One region of the Paenibacillus marchantiae genome, then DNA from elsewhere that is predicted to be linked to it. Evidence: riboswitches for the same ligand, from Rfam matches in the RefSeq annotation. Region 1 holds a riboswitch; the other holds the start of a gene.
The links. A riboswitch is a leader RNA that binds a small molecule or an ion and turns the genes downstream of it on or off. The one in region 1 is predicted to bind cobalamin.
Positions count from the first base shown of each region.

Region 2: another riboswitch for cobalamin. It lies ahead of PTQ21_RS12620 (ABC transporter substrate-binding protein); the one in region 1 lies ahead of metE (5-methyltetrahydropteroyltriglutamate--homocysteine S-methyltransferase).

Region 1 is NZ_CP118270.1:648,829-654,993, forward strand. Features, by position in the region: gene PTQ21_RS03030 (hybrid sensor histidine kinase/response regulator) at 1-143, opposite strand, end outside; gene PTQ21_RS03035 (anaerobic ribonucleoside triphosphate reductase) at 518-2,479, shown strand; gene nrdG (anaerobic ribonucleoside-triphosphate reductase activating protein) at 2,476-2,985, shown strand; cobalamin riboswitch at 3,242-3,439, shown strand; gene metE (5-methyltetrahydropteroyltriglutamate--homocysteine S-methyltransferase) at 3,659-6,007, shown strand.
Region 2 is NZ_CP118270.1:2,765,853-2,772,017, reverse strand. Features, by position in the region: gene cobU (bifunctional adenosylcobinamide kinase/adenosylcobinamide-phosphate guanylyltransferase) at 1-62, opposite strand, end outside; gene cobT (nicotinate-nucleotide--dimethylbenzimidazole phosphoribosyltransferase) at 59-1,189, opposite strand; gene PTQ21_RS12630 (ABC transporter ATP-binding protein) at 1,237-2,058, opposite strand; gene PTQ21_RS12625 (FecCD family ABC transporter permease) at 2,055-3,101, opposite strand; gene PTQ21_RS12620 (ABC transporter substrate-binding protein) at 3,098-4,096, opposite strand; cobalamin riboswitch at 4,298-4,434, opposite strand; gene PTQ21_RS12615 (histidine phosphatase family protein) at 4,601-5,248, opposite strand; gene cbiB (adenosylcobinamide-phosphate synthase CbiB) at 5,239-6,165, opposite strand, start outside.

The DNA of each region.
Region 1 (6,165 bases):
TCCATAATAACATTCGTCACGCCATCATTCGTGGCAACGAAAATGGTGTTCACCTTTAATATACCGCTTAATACATCTACAATATGGGATGCGGCTTCCTGTATATTTTCATAGAAGCCCCTTGTAATGCCTAACGTTCCCATGATTCACCCCTCTTGTTTTAGCTGCACTTCAAATCCGTATCCCACAGTATGATTCAATCGATTAACGAGGGATCAAATGTTCCAAAACAGCTGTCACAAACTATTCATATATGAAGTTTTCTATCCTTTTTTCAAGCATCGTCAACTGAACTTGCACGGTAAATAGAAATTATACGCTTACCCTCCAGCTTTGAAAACATTTATCATTCAGGGCTATAAATCATGACAGTTGATCAGCCTCTCCCATGTGATCATTATCACACCTAAATAACAATATATAGTTTATAAATGGATAAAGAAACTCTACATGTAGTGTTCAATGAATGGACATTATCCCTATACAATTTCAATTTCATTATTTAGGAGGAACTGATATGAACATGCTTGAGTATGCCTCTCCACCGGCATCTGATCTTCTATCTGACCTGGGAAGACGAATTATTGGTGCTGAAGATGCCGATACGCTGAGGGAGAATGCCAATCTGAACGGAGACTCGTTCAGCGGCAAGATGAGCAGGCTCGGTTCGGAGACCGCCAAGTGGCATGCTCTGCGTCATGTGCTGCCTAAGGAACTCGCTCTAGCTGTGGAGAACGGCGATCTGTATGTACACGATCTGGATCAGTATGCCCTTGGAACGACCAACTGTATCTTTATTCCGTTTGACCGACTGCTGGCCTCCGGATTCAATACCGGCAACGGTTCGGTTCGTACACCACAGACAATCATGTCTGCCATGGCACTGGTGGCCATTATTTTTCAATCCCAGCAAAACAGCCAGTACGGCGGTGTATCCGCCAATAAAATCGACTGGGATCTCGCACCTTATGTGAAGCGTTCGTTCCGTAAGCATTATCGGAAGGGGCAACGGCTGTTTGGGGAGATTGCCCCAATTGAGGATGAGCAACTGCATCTGGATAGCGATGAAGCAAAGGAGAAGTGTCCTCGAGCCTTTGCCTTTGCCTGTGAAGAAACGGAACTGGAGACCGAACAGGCTGCCGAATCTCTGATCCATAATTTGAACACCATGAGCAGTCGTGCTGGGGGACAGATTCCGTTCACTTCGCTGAACTACGGGCTGTGCACTTCAGCCGAAGGTCGACTCGTGTCCCGGTCGTTGCTGGAAGCGACCATTCGTGGACTCGGTAATGGAGAAACGCCCGTGTTCCCACAACATATTTTCCAGTGCAAGCAAGGAATTAACCAAGCTCAGAAAGATCCGAATTACGACTTGTTCCGGCTTGCTGTGACCTGCTCCTCACGGCGCATGTATCCGAACTTTGTCAATGTGGATGCTTCCTTCAACCTGCCCTATTATCAACCGGAAGATCCCGATACGATCATTGCGACGATGGGATGCCGGACACGCACACTGGCTGATCGCTTCGGACGCAATCGTCAGAGCGGCAAAGGCAATCTGTCCTTTAACACCATCAATCTGGTCAAGCTCGGCATTCGATATGGGATCTGCCAGGGAGCAAGAGCCATCGCTGACCGGGCTGGCTTCTATACGGCGCTGGAATCGGTCATGCACAATGCTACGGATGGACTGCTGCACCGGTATCGAATTCAGATGAACCAGCCTGCCAAAGCATCGGACTTCATGATGCGGGAAGGAGTATGGGAAGGTGGTGAACAATTGGCTCCGACTGAACCGGTCGCCGATCTGTTGAAACATGGTACGTTATCCCTTGGTTTTATCGGACTTGCTGAATGTATGACCGCTCTATATGGCCGTCACCATGGACAAGACCTCCATGTACATCGAGAAGCCTTGAATATCATTCATACGATGAGAGAATTCTGTGACCGGATGAGTGAGCAGCATAACCTGAATATCACCTTGTTCGCTACGCCCGCCGAGGGACTGTCCGGCAAATTCACCAAGATTGATCGTGAGCGATACGGCAGCATCGCGGGGGTCAATGACCGGGAATACTACACCAATTCATTTCACATTCCGGTCTATCATTCCCTTCCTGCCTATCGCAAGATTGAATTGGAAGCTCCCTTCCACTCACTATGTAATGCCGGAGCGATCTCTTATGTCGAACTCGACGGGAACGTAAGGGCCAATACCGCCGCTTTCCAACGAATCGTGCAATACGCGCTGGCCCAGGACATCGGGTATTTCTCCATTAATCATCCGATTGACCGCTGTCCGTCCTGTGGCTATGAGGGCGTTATTGGAGATGTATGTCCCGGATGTGAGGCTCATGAAAACCACGTGCATTTCCAGCGGCTGCGCCGGGTGACGGGATATCTGACCGGTGACTATAAAGTGCGCTTCAATGGGGCGAAGCAGGCCGAAGTGAGAGACCGGGTGAAACATCGGTGAATCTGTATGGTTACATTCCGGAATCGGTGAATGAGGGGCCTGGCCTGCGTGCCGTGTTGTTCATCAGCGGATGCCGTCATGCCTGTCCGGGCTGCTTTAGCCCCGGCTCATGGAACTTCCGTGCAGGCGAACCATTTACGGAGGAGCGGCAGCAGCAGATTTTGCATGAGGTAACCTCTCATCCCTTGCTGGAAGGGGTAACGTTATGCGGAGGTGATCCTTTTTTCTCTGCGGCAGAATGCGCATCCTGGGTTCGGCAGCTTCGGGCTGCACGACCTGATCTGACTGTATGGGCATACACGGGGTTTGTGTATGAGGAATTGATTACAGACCCGTCACGGGCGGAGTTATCCCAGCTATGCGACGTCATTATCGATGGGCCTTATATCGCAGCTGAACGTGATGTGTCTCTTCCTTTTCGTGGCAGTCGTAATCAGCGCATCGTTAATGTGGGTGCAACAATGGCAGGCCGGACAATCGTTACCATGCAGTTAGATGCATGGTAACGATTTTTTTATTTGAGGGGGATCAAGCACAGCGTGGGCGATGATATGGTTCATTTTAAGGAGTCAAATCTGCCAATATATCTAGGATTCATAGAGCAATATTTTATTTCCGATCGGATTAATGATATATGTTGCAAGCCCTTAGGTTATCGTCTATGATTGGTAGCATAAGAGCAAGTATACGACGATTGCATCATGATACAATCTATCATCTATGCTTGGTCGCCAATTTCATAGCCAGAGATGTGTACGCACATTTCTGCACACGGAAACAGGTGCCTACCGCGCTACATGCGTGGTCAGGCTTAAAAGGGAAGCACGGTGTAAATCCGTCGCGGTCCCGCCACTGTATACGGGGAGTCTGTGCATATAATCCACTGGTGTAACCACCGGGAAGGAATGCATATGACCATGATCCGCAAGCCAGGAGACCTGCCTGTTTCGACAGCATCGCATGACCTACGGAAGATAGGAAGGTGTTAGAGCAACCGCTACAACTACTTATAGCAGGTGTTCTTTCCCATTCTATCTTTGTGCACAGTCGTCATTCATGATGCCTGTTTCTCGGGGTATGGAATCGGAAGGAATGCCTTTTTTTGATGCTTTCAAAAGAAACACACCACAATAGCTTCAACTTGATGAGTTACCTATTATAAATGAGGAGGAATTTTACATGTCGCAATCACAGCAACAACAGCCACAAGTACTGACAGGCAACCTTGGTTACCCCCGTATCGGTGCGGGACGCGAATGGAAAAAAGCACTGGAGTCCTTCTGGGCTGGCCGAATCGATGAATCTACGCTTCATCAGGAGCTGACCACACTTCGGTTGCAGGATCTGAAGAAACAGCAGGCACAGCAGCTCGATCTGATTCCTGTGGGCGACTTCTCCTACTATGATCATATTCTTGACGTATCGGCGATGTTTGGCGTCGTTCCTGAGCGCTTTAACCATGCAGGCGGACCGGTATCCGTTTCTACTTATTACGCCATGGCCCGGGGTAATGATCAGGCAACAGCCTGTGAGATGACCAAGTGGCTGAACACCAACTATCACTACATCGTTCCTGAGATTAATAATGATACTGCATTTGCATTGCTTGAAAATAAACCCCTTGCCGCCTATCGCGAAGCGAAGCAAGAGCTTGGGCTGGAAGGTAAACCGGTCGTAGTCGGTCCGTACTCGTATGTACGTTTCGCCAAAGGCTATGACGCGGAACGCTTCGCAGAGATCGTCACACGCCTCGTTCCCGTATACGCCCAGCTTCTGTCTGAGCTTCAAGCAGAAGGCGTACAGTGGGTACAGATCGACGAGCCTGCTCTGACGCTGGCTGTCTCTTCCGAAGATGAAGCCTTGCTGCAACAGGTGTATGCTGCCTTGGCACAAGCTGCACCGGAATTGAAGCTGCTGCTTCAAACGTACTTCGAATCGGTGGAAGCTTATCCGGTCGTGACAGCACTGCCTGTTGCCGGAATCGGCCTGGACCTGGTCCACGGCTATGAAGGCAACCTCGCCAGCCTGCGGGAGCATGGCTTCCCGCAGGATAAATGGTTGGGCGCCGGTGTCATCGACGGGCGCAACATCTGGCGTGCCGATCTCGCAGAGACGGCGAAGCTGCTGGAGCAGGTGGCTGAATTCGCAGTCGAAGGCAAGCTAATCATTCAGCCTTCCTGCAGCCTGTTGCATGTACCGGTTACTGCCGCTCAGGAGAGCGCGCTTGATCCGGTACTGCGCAATGCCCTGGCCTTTGCCGACGAGAAGCTGGAGGAAATAGCGACGCTCGGCACGTTGTTGTCCGGCGGTGCAAAGCAGGCGGACCAAGCAGCGGCTTTGGCTGAAGCCAGCCGCCGCGCCCAGGCAAGCACCGAAGCGGTGCGCCTGCTGAGCGAGTCCGAATCACGGACACGCCTGAGTGGTGCGCCTGCAGGGGTGCACGCTGACGAGCAGTTGCTCCGCAACGCGTCATTCCAGGAGCGACGCGAATTGCAGCAGCAAAAATGGTCGCTCCCGCTGCTGCCAACAACAACCATTGGCAGCTTCCCGCAAACAGCAGACGTGCGCAAAGCACGTGCACTCTTCCGTAAAGGGGAATGGAATGCGGAGCAATATGATGCCTATGTACGTGAACAGATCCAAGAATGGATTACTATCCAGGAGGAAATTGGTCTGGATGTGCTGGTACACGGTGAGTTCGAACGTACCGATATGGTCGAGTTTTTCGGTGAGAAGCTGACCGGATTCGCCTTCACCAAAAATGGCTGGGTACAGTCCTACGGCTCACGCTGCGTGAAGCCACCTGTAATCTACGGAGATGTACTGTTCAATGAACCGATGACGGTGAAAGAAACAGCCTATGCACAGACACTGACCAGCAAACCGGTGAAAGGCATGCTAACAGGTCCGGTAACGATCCTGAACTGGTCCTTTGTCCGCTCGGATATTCCACGCAGTGAAGTATCCTACCAGATTGCTCGCGCCATTCGCGACGAGGTTGAAGCGCTGGAGCAAGCAGGCATTGAGATGATTCAGGTCGATGAGCCAGCTCTGCGTGAAGGACTTCCGCTCAAACGGAGCAAATGGGATGAGTACCTGCAATGGGCCGTGGAATCCTTCCGTTTAGCTACCGCTACCGTAAAACCAACAACGCAGGTGCATACCCATATGTGCTACTGCGAGTTCGATGATATTATTGAAGCCATCAGCGACCTGGATGCAGATGTGATCTCGATCGAAACATCCCGTAGCCATGGGGAACTGGTAGGCAGCTTCGAGCAGAATACGTATGACAAAGGCATCGGACTCGGTGTATATGATATCCACAGTCCGCGTGTTCCAGGCAAGGACGAGATGTTGAATATGATTGAGCGTGCACTTCAAGTGCTGCCAGCAGATCTGTTCTGGGTAAACCCTGACTGCGGACTGAAAACACGTGGTAAAGCGGAAGTTGTAGATGCATTGAGCATCATGGTGGATGCTGCTCGTACAGCAAGAGAACGTGTAACCGCTGATTCCTCAATCTAAACAAAGCTTGAGAATGCAAATAAAAGCCTCCGAATTCCTTCGGAGGCTTTTTTCTTTTACTATCATTCTATTTGTTTATCTGTCTAATATCTTTTTACCTGACTTAATGAATCTCGAAATGGCTGACGCGTACTCCTGCGCCAGTTCAACGTGTCCTG
Region 2 (6,165 bases), 2.1 Mb from region 1:
CAGAGACGCTCGGCAAACGAACTTTTGCCACTTCGCGCCCCGCCTGTCACGAGTACACTCATGATGATACCTCTCCTTGTACAGAGGAATCAGCAGAAGCTGATGAAGACTCCGTAGGTTGAGTCTCGTTCGTGCCACCAGATACACCCGCACTTGCAAATGTCGCCATCTCGTTCAAAATGCGGCATGACGCATCAATCAGATGAAGACTAAGCACGCCTCCGGTACCTTCACCCAGTCGCATGTCCAGATCCAGCATGGGCTTCAGGCCCAGTTCACGCAGCAACGCTGCATGTCCACTTTCATGCGATGTGTGGGAAGCAATCATGTATTCTGCGCTGAGCGGAGCAAGATGACTCGCAATCAACGCGGCAGCGGTGGAGATAAATCCATCCACGACAACCGGGCATCCGTTTGCAGCAGCAGCAAGAATCACGCCTGTCAGTCCGGCAATCTCCAGTCCGCCCACTTTGCACAGTACATCGAGTGCATCGTCTGCATTCGGAGCATTCACGCTGAGGGCTTGGCTGACTACTGCGGCTTTGCGCTGCAAACCGATATCATCTACGCCTGTTCCCCGGCCAACCGCTGAAGCAGGTGCTGTTCCGGTTAATGCACACATCACCGCAGCGCTAGCAGTTGTATTCCCGATCCCCATCTCTCCGGTCACAAACAACTGCGTTCCCTTCGCAACCTCGGTGGAGACCACTTCAGCTCCTGCAAGAATGGCCTCAATCGCTTCGCCCCGGGTCATTGCAGCACCCTTCGCCATGTTGGCTGTTCCTTTGCGGACTTTGCGGGAGACCAGGTCTGGATGATCCAGATCCGCATTCACCCCGATATCCACACAGATCACATGAGCTCCAGCGTGGCGCGCAAGCACATTGACAGCCGCTCCCCCTGCTAGGAAATTCAGGACCATCTGCGGCGTTACCTCAGCAGGAAAAGCACTAATCCCTTCTTCAACCACCCCATGATCCGCAGCCATAACGATGACAGCTCTTCGATCAAAGCAAGGCCGAGCCTCACCGGTGATTCCCGCCAGACGAATAACTAGCTGTTCAAGCTTGCCCAGACTGCCGGGTGGCTTCGTCAATGCATCCACATGTGCGGAAGCTTCAGCCGCAACTGCCTCATGTGGACCCACGATCCGACCCATTAACTGTTCCAACACCTGTTCATTATTCATACAGCCAGCACTTCCTTTATCAAAATATGGGGTTTCCCCCGGTTCATTCATTTCTTCTCTCGTCTTAGCAAAAGCTGTGGCAATCCATTGTCGGGATGATTCACCATGGCCGGGCTCACCCGGAAGATCTCCCGGATGTTCTCTTCCGTCATCAACGAATGGGGTGTGCCACTGCCTACACAAGTCCCGTCACGCAGCGCCAGAATATGATCGCAAAATTGTGCGGCCAGGTTCAGATCATGCAGCACCGCCACAATTGTAATATGATTTTTTTGACGCCACGCTGATAATAACTCCATGAATTGCAATTGATATTTGATATCGAGAAAGGTGGTTGGCTCGTCCAGCAATAATAGCCTGGGTTCCTGAGCCATGACTTTGGCAAGCGCAACCCGCTGCCGTTGTCCGCCACTCAGTGCATCCAAAGGTCGTTCGGCCATGTCACTCAGACCCAACTCCTCTAACACCTTATCAACTACTGCTGCTCCATCCGACGTTTCTTTGCCAAGCCAGTTCTGATAAGGGTAACGTCCCATCTCGACAACATCTCTTACGGGATAAGAGATGGCCGGCAGACCATCCTGCTGCAAGACCGCAATCATACGTGACAAATCTTTACGGGTGTATGAGGAAATGTCGCGTCCATCAATCTGTATGCTGCCTGCGTTCGGCTGTTCAGTTCCGGCAAGTAGCTGAATCAGGGTCGATTTGCCACTGCCGTTTGGACCAACAACGCCCCACCATTCACCCTCTTTGACTTTCCAGTCCACTGCATGCAGAGCCCGATGGTTACCATACATTTTACCAGCTTCCGTGACCTCTATCATCGGCCGGCTCTCGGTAAGGTCTGTTTTCATGAATGTGCTCATGGCATCATCCCCTTCCGCAACTTTTTGTTCCGGTGTAGCAGATACGCGAAGAATGGCGCTCCAACGAAAGCCGTAACCACACCCAGCGGAATTTCGGTTGGGGCCAGCAATGAGCGTGCAATCGTATCTGCCCAGACCATGAAGATGGCTCCCCCAATCGCGGACAAAGGCACCAGCAATCGATAATCAGGTCCGACGATGAGCCGAAGAATATGCGGAATGACCAATCCGACGAAGCCAATCACGCCCGATACGGAGACAGCGCCTGCCGTAAGCAGCGTACCCACAGCTAACACCGACAGCTTCAATCCATCCACCTTAACCCCGATATGAGCAGCCTGTCGTTCCCCCAAGGCAAGCACATTCAACGAACGCGCACGGCTCCAGAGGAAAATCAGCCCCAGCACAAAATACGGGAAAAGGATGGCCGTATACGACCACCCACGCAGTGCCAGACTTCCCATCGTCCAGTATATAATTTCATTGATTGTCTGCTTCGACATGGTCGACAGGAAGGAGACTACGGCTCCCAGAAAACTTTGCATGACCACGCCAGCCAGAATGAGGCTGTGTGTCGGTATTTTGCGTCCCTCACGAGCGAGGGCCAGCACAAACCACAATGTAACTACTCCCGTCAGAAACGCGACCAGTGGCAGAGTCCAGATCCCAATCAGTGCATACTGCAATCCGAAAAAAATCAGAAAAGCCGCACCTACCGATGCACCGGACGATACGCCCAGGGTAAACGGATCAGCCAGAGGGTTACGAAGAACCCCCTGGAATCCAGTTCCGGCAATCGCCAGCGATGCACCTACAAGCACGGCAAGCAGTACACGTGGGAATCTGACCTTCCATATAATCTGTTCTGCTGCTGTATTCCAGTCAGGAACAATCCAGTCGCCCAGCCAGGGGATGCGATGAAGCAAGATGCCCGCAATGTCCCGGACAGGCAGGGCAACCGAACCGATGCCCGTGCAGATGAGCACGGTTAACACAAGCAGCACAATTCCGGCCGTTCCGTACACTGCCAGCTTTTTACTCATTTGAACAGATCAGGGTAGATCGCTTTGGCTACTTCTTTCAGACCTTGTGTTACCCGTGGTCCCGGACGGCTCAACAGGTTGGCATCCAGACCGATGACTGCATCGTTTTTCACAGCCGTGATTTGATCCCATCCGCTGCGTGCTTTGATGATTTGATCCAATGTTTTGTTATCTTCCACTACATCGTTCGCATACAGAATGACGTCTGGATTAGAGGCAATAATGTTCTCTTCATTAATCTGGTTCCAGCCAGTCAAGTCGGATGCTACGTTGTTTCCTCCGGCCAATGTAATCAATTCATCCATGAATTCGCCTTTACCCACAGTCCAGCCTGGGGAGAACTCAACGTACACTTTTTTCTTCTCTTCCGGTTTAACTGCCTTCACAGCTTCAGTTACATCAGCCACATCCTGTTTCATCTGGGTGGTGATCTCCTGTGCTTTTTCCTGATGATCCGTGATTTTACCAAATGTTTCAATGTTGTTCATCACATCATCCACTGATTTAGGATCTGTTTTGAAAATGGTAATGCCCAGATCGCGCAGTTTCTTCACCGACTCTTTGCTCATCGAGATACCTGTAAATACGATGTCAGCTTCAGCTGCAATGATCGACTCTTCATTAGGCTTTGTTATGCCGCCCATTTTTGGTTTCTTTGTTGCTGCTTCCGGATAATCGTCATAGTCGGATACCCCTACGATCTGCTCGTCCAATCCGAGTGCGAACAGGGATTCCGTTTCAGCCGGAGATACGGATACGATTTTGGCTGGTGCTTTGTCAAAGGTAAATGATTCACCCGTAGCATCTGTAACCGTGAGTGGATATTGAGTTTTGAGATCTGTTTTAGCCTGTTCCTGGGATTGCTCCTGTGCAGGTTGCGAGGTTCCTGTACCCTCGTTTGTTGTTGTACCACATCCGGCCAACGTCAGTGCCAGCATCGCTGCGCTCAGCAGTGACGCTACGCCTTTCCATGTCTTGAAATTCATTGTGTTCATTCTCCCCTTCTCTATCCATTCTAGTGAGTAGTGCTCCTGTCCCAATTTCCGCTTGAATTTGTGTTCCGAAAAAATAAAATCCCTAATCCTTGGGTCAGGATCAGGGATGACGTCTCGCATGTGGCGATCTGCGCATGATCAGCTTGGCGCTGTATATGCACAGAGAACTGCCCGAAACGCTGTCCTTTCCTCGAAGGAACACCGGTTTATACGTCCAGGGCAGGTAACCTGACTTACAGGAATTCATCCTGATTTACAGTGGCGGGACCGTGCCGGATTTACACCGGCTTCCCTATTTCACCCGTTTGCCGTTCATCGCCTTATATAAAAGCATGAAACATTACTGCATGCACTCGGGACCCATGGTCGCTAATATTGTTTAACCATTCAAGTGAGCATCCTGCATCGTTGGCAGGGCTTGTTGAGCCTCCATCCGATGATGCACTTGCTAAGTCACACTTCTGTTGTGATTATAGGTTATATTGTACATCCTTACAACCCGATTTACGGAAAAGTCAATCTGGTTCCAACCCAGCTATCCCCATCGCCAGCCAGCCGGATCTTTATCGCTTGTCCTGGTACTACCTGCGTATCCCAGAAATCTTGATTCGGAATGAGACGTGACACAATATAACGAATAACACCGCCATGCGTAATCACGGCTACTTTTGGCACGTTTATGCTGCGAGAGTGCAGTATTGGTGAAAAGGACATCAGACACTCTTCCATAAATGAATCAATCCGCGCTGCAAATGCTGTCCAAGGCTCGCCACTCGGTGGCGTTACCTCATGCGGCGCATCGATCCAGTCTCGGTACTGCGAATTGTCCTTGAGCTGATCGTAGGTCAACCCCTCCCACTGACCAAAGTCGATCTCCCTTAGTCGGGCATCAAGCTTGGCCTGTCCCATTTGGGACGATGCAATGTGTGAAAGTGTCTGCTGACAACGCAGCATATCACTGCAATACAAGGCGTCGCATGTGATATCGCTACACTGCTCACGCAGCGAAGATAGCTCCTGCTTTGCCTCAGGCAACAGTCCGATGTCAGTATGCCCAAGATACCTTTTTTCCAAGTTCCACGCCGTTGTACCATGACGTATCAACATAATATCGCGGCTTTGCATGCCACCATGTCCAGCTTCTATCTCCATAACAGTGCACCTCCAGCAGACCATATCCCGAAGGTGACCAACCAACATAATAAAACAAAAGAACCTGCCGACCAGAACATAAGCCGTGTTGTTCGTACAATATCTTCTGCTTCCATCCGTCTAGTAGGCTCGCCCATATATGCGCGAAATGAAGCCACGCCGTGATATACGTTATGCCCGCCAAGTCTTATGCCCAGCGCTCCGGCCACCGCCGACTCGGGGAAACCGCTATTCGGGCTTGGGTGCAGTCGTGCATCCCGGGACACCATGCGTGCTGCCCCTCTGGCATCCAACTTCATGAACCAGGCTCCCATAATTAACAGTAAGGCGGTAAGCCGCGCGGGAATCCAGTTGGCCCAATCATCTAGACGGGCAGACGCCCAACCGAGATGCAGATATTTTTCATTTTTATAACCTACCATCGAATCCAGTGTATTCACCGCTCGATAGGCCATGGCAAGTGGTGCACCACCAATCAGGGCATAGAACAGTGGAGAGACGATGGCATCCACGATATTCTCCGCCACAGTCTCTACCGTCCCACGCACAACCTCCGGTTCATCCAGATGAGCCGTATCACGTCCTACAATCATACCCAGTGAACGTCTCGCCGCAGGCCAATCTTGTTGACTCAGATGGCGGTAAACTTCCATACCTGCATCCTTCAAACCTTTCGAGGCAATGGTGGTTGCGATTAACACCACTTCTGCCACAACCGCAACAGCGGGATGAATAAGACCCAGCACATAGATCAATCCCCAAGTCAGTGCAAAAGAACCGCCTGCAATCAAAAGGGGAAATAATACGCCCGCTCTTTTGAGAGCCTGGTTCGAGTCCGCCCGCGATCTTATCGCCCGCTCCAGTTCAGAGATGGCCTTTCCCATACCAATCACCGGATGAGGAATCCAGCGTGGATC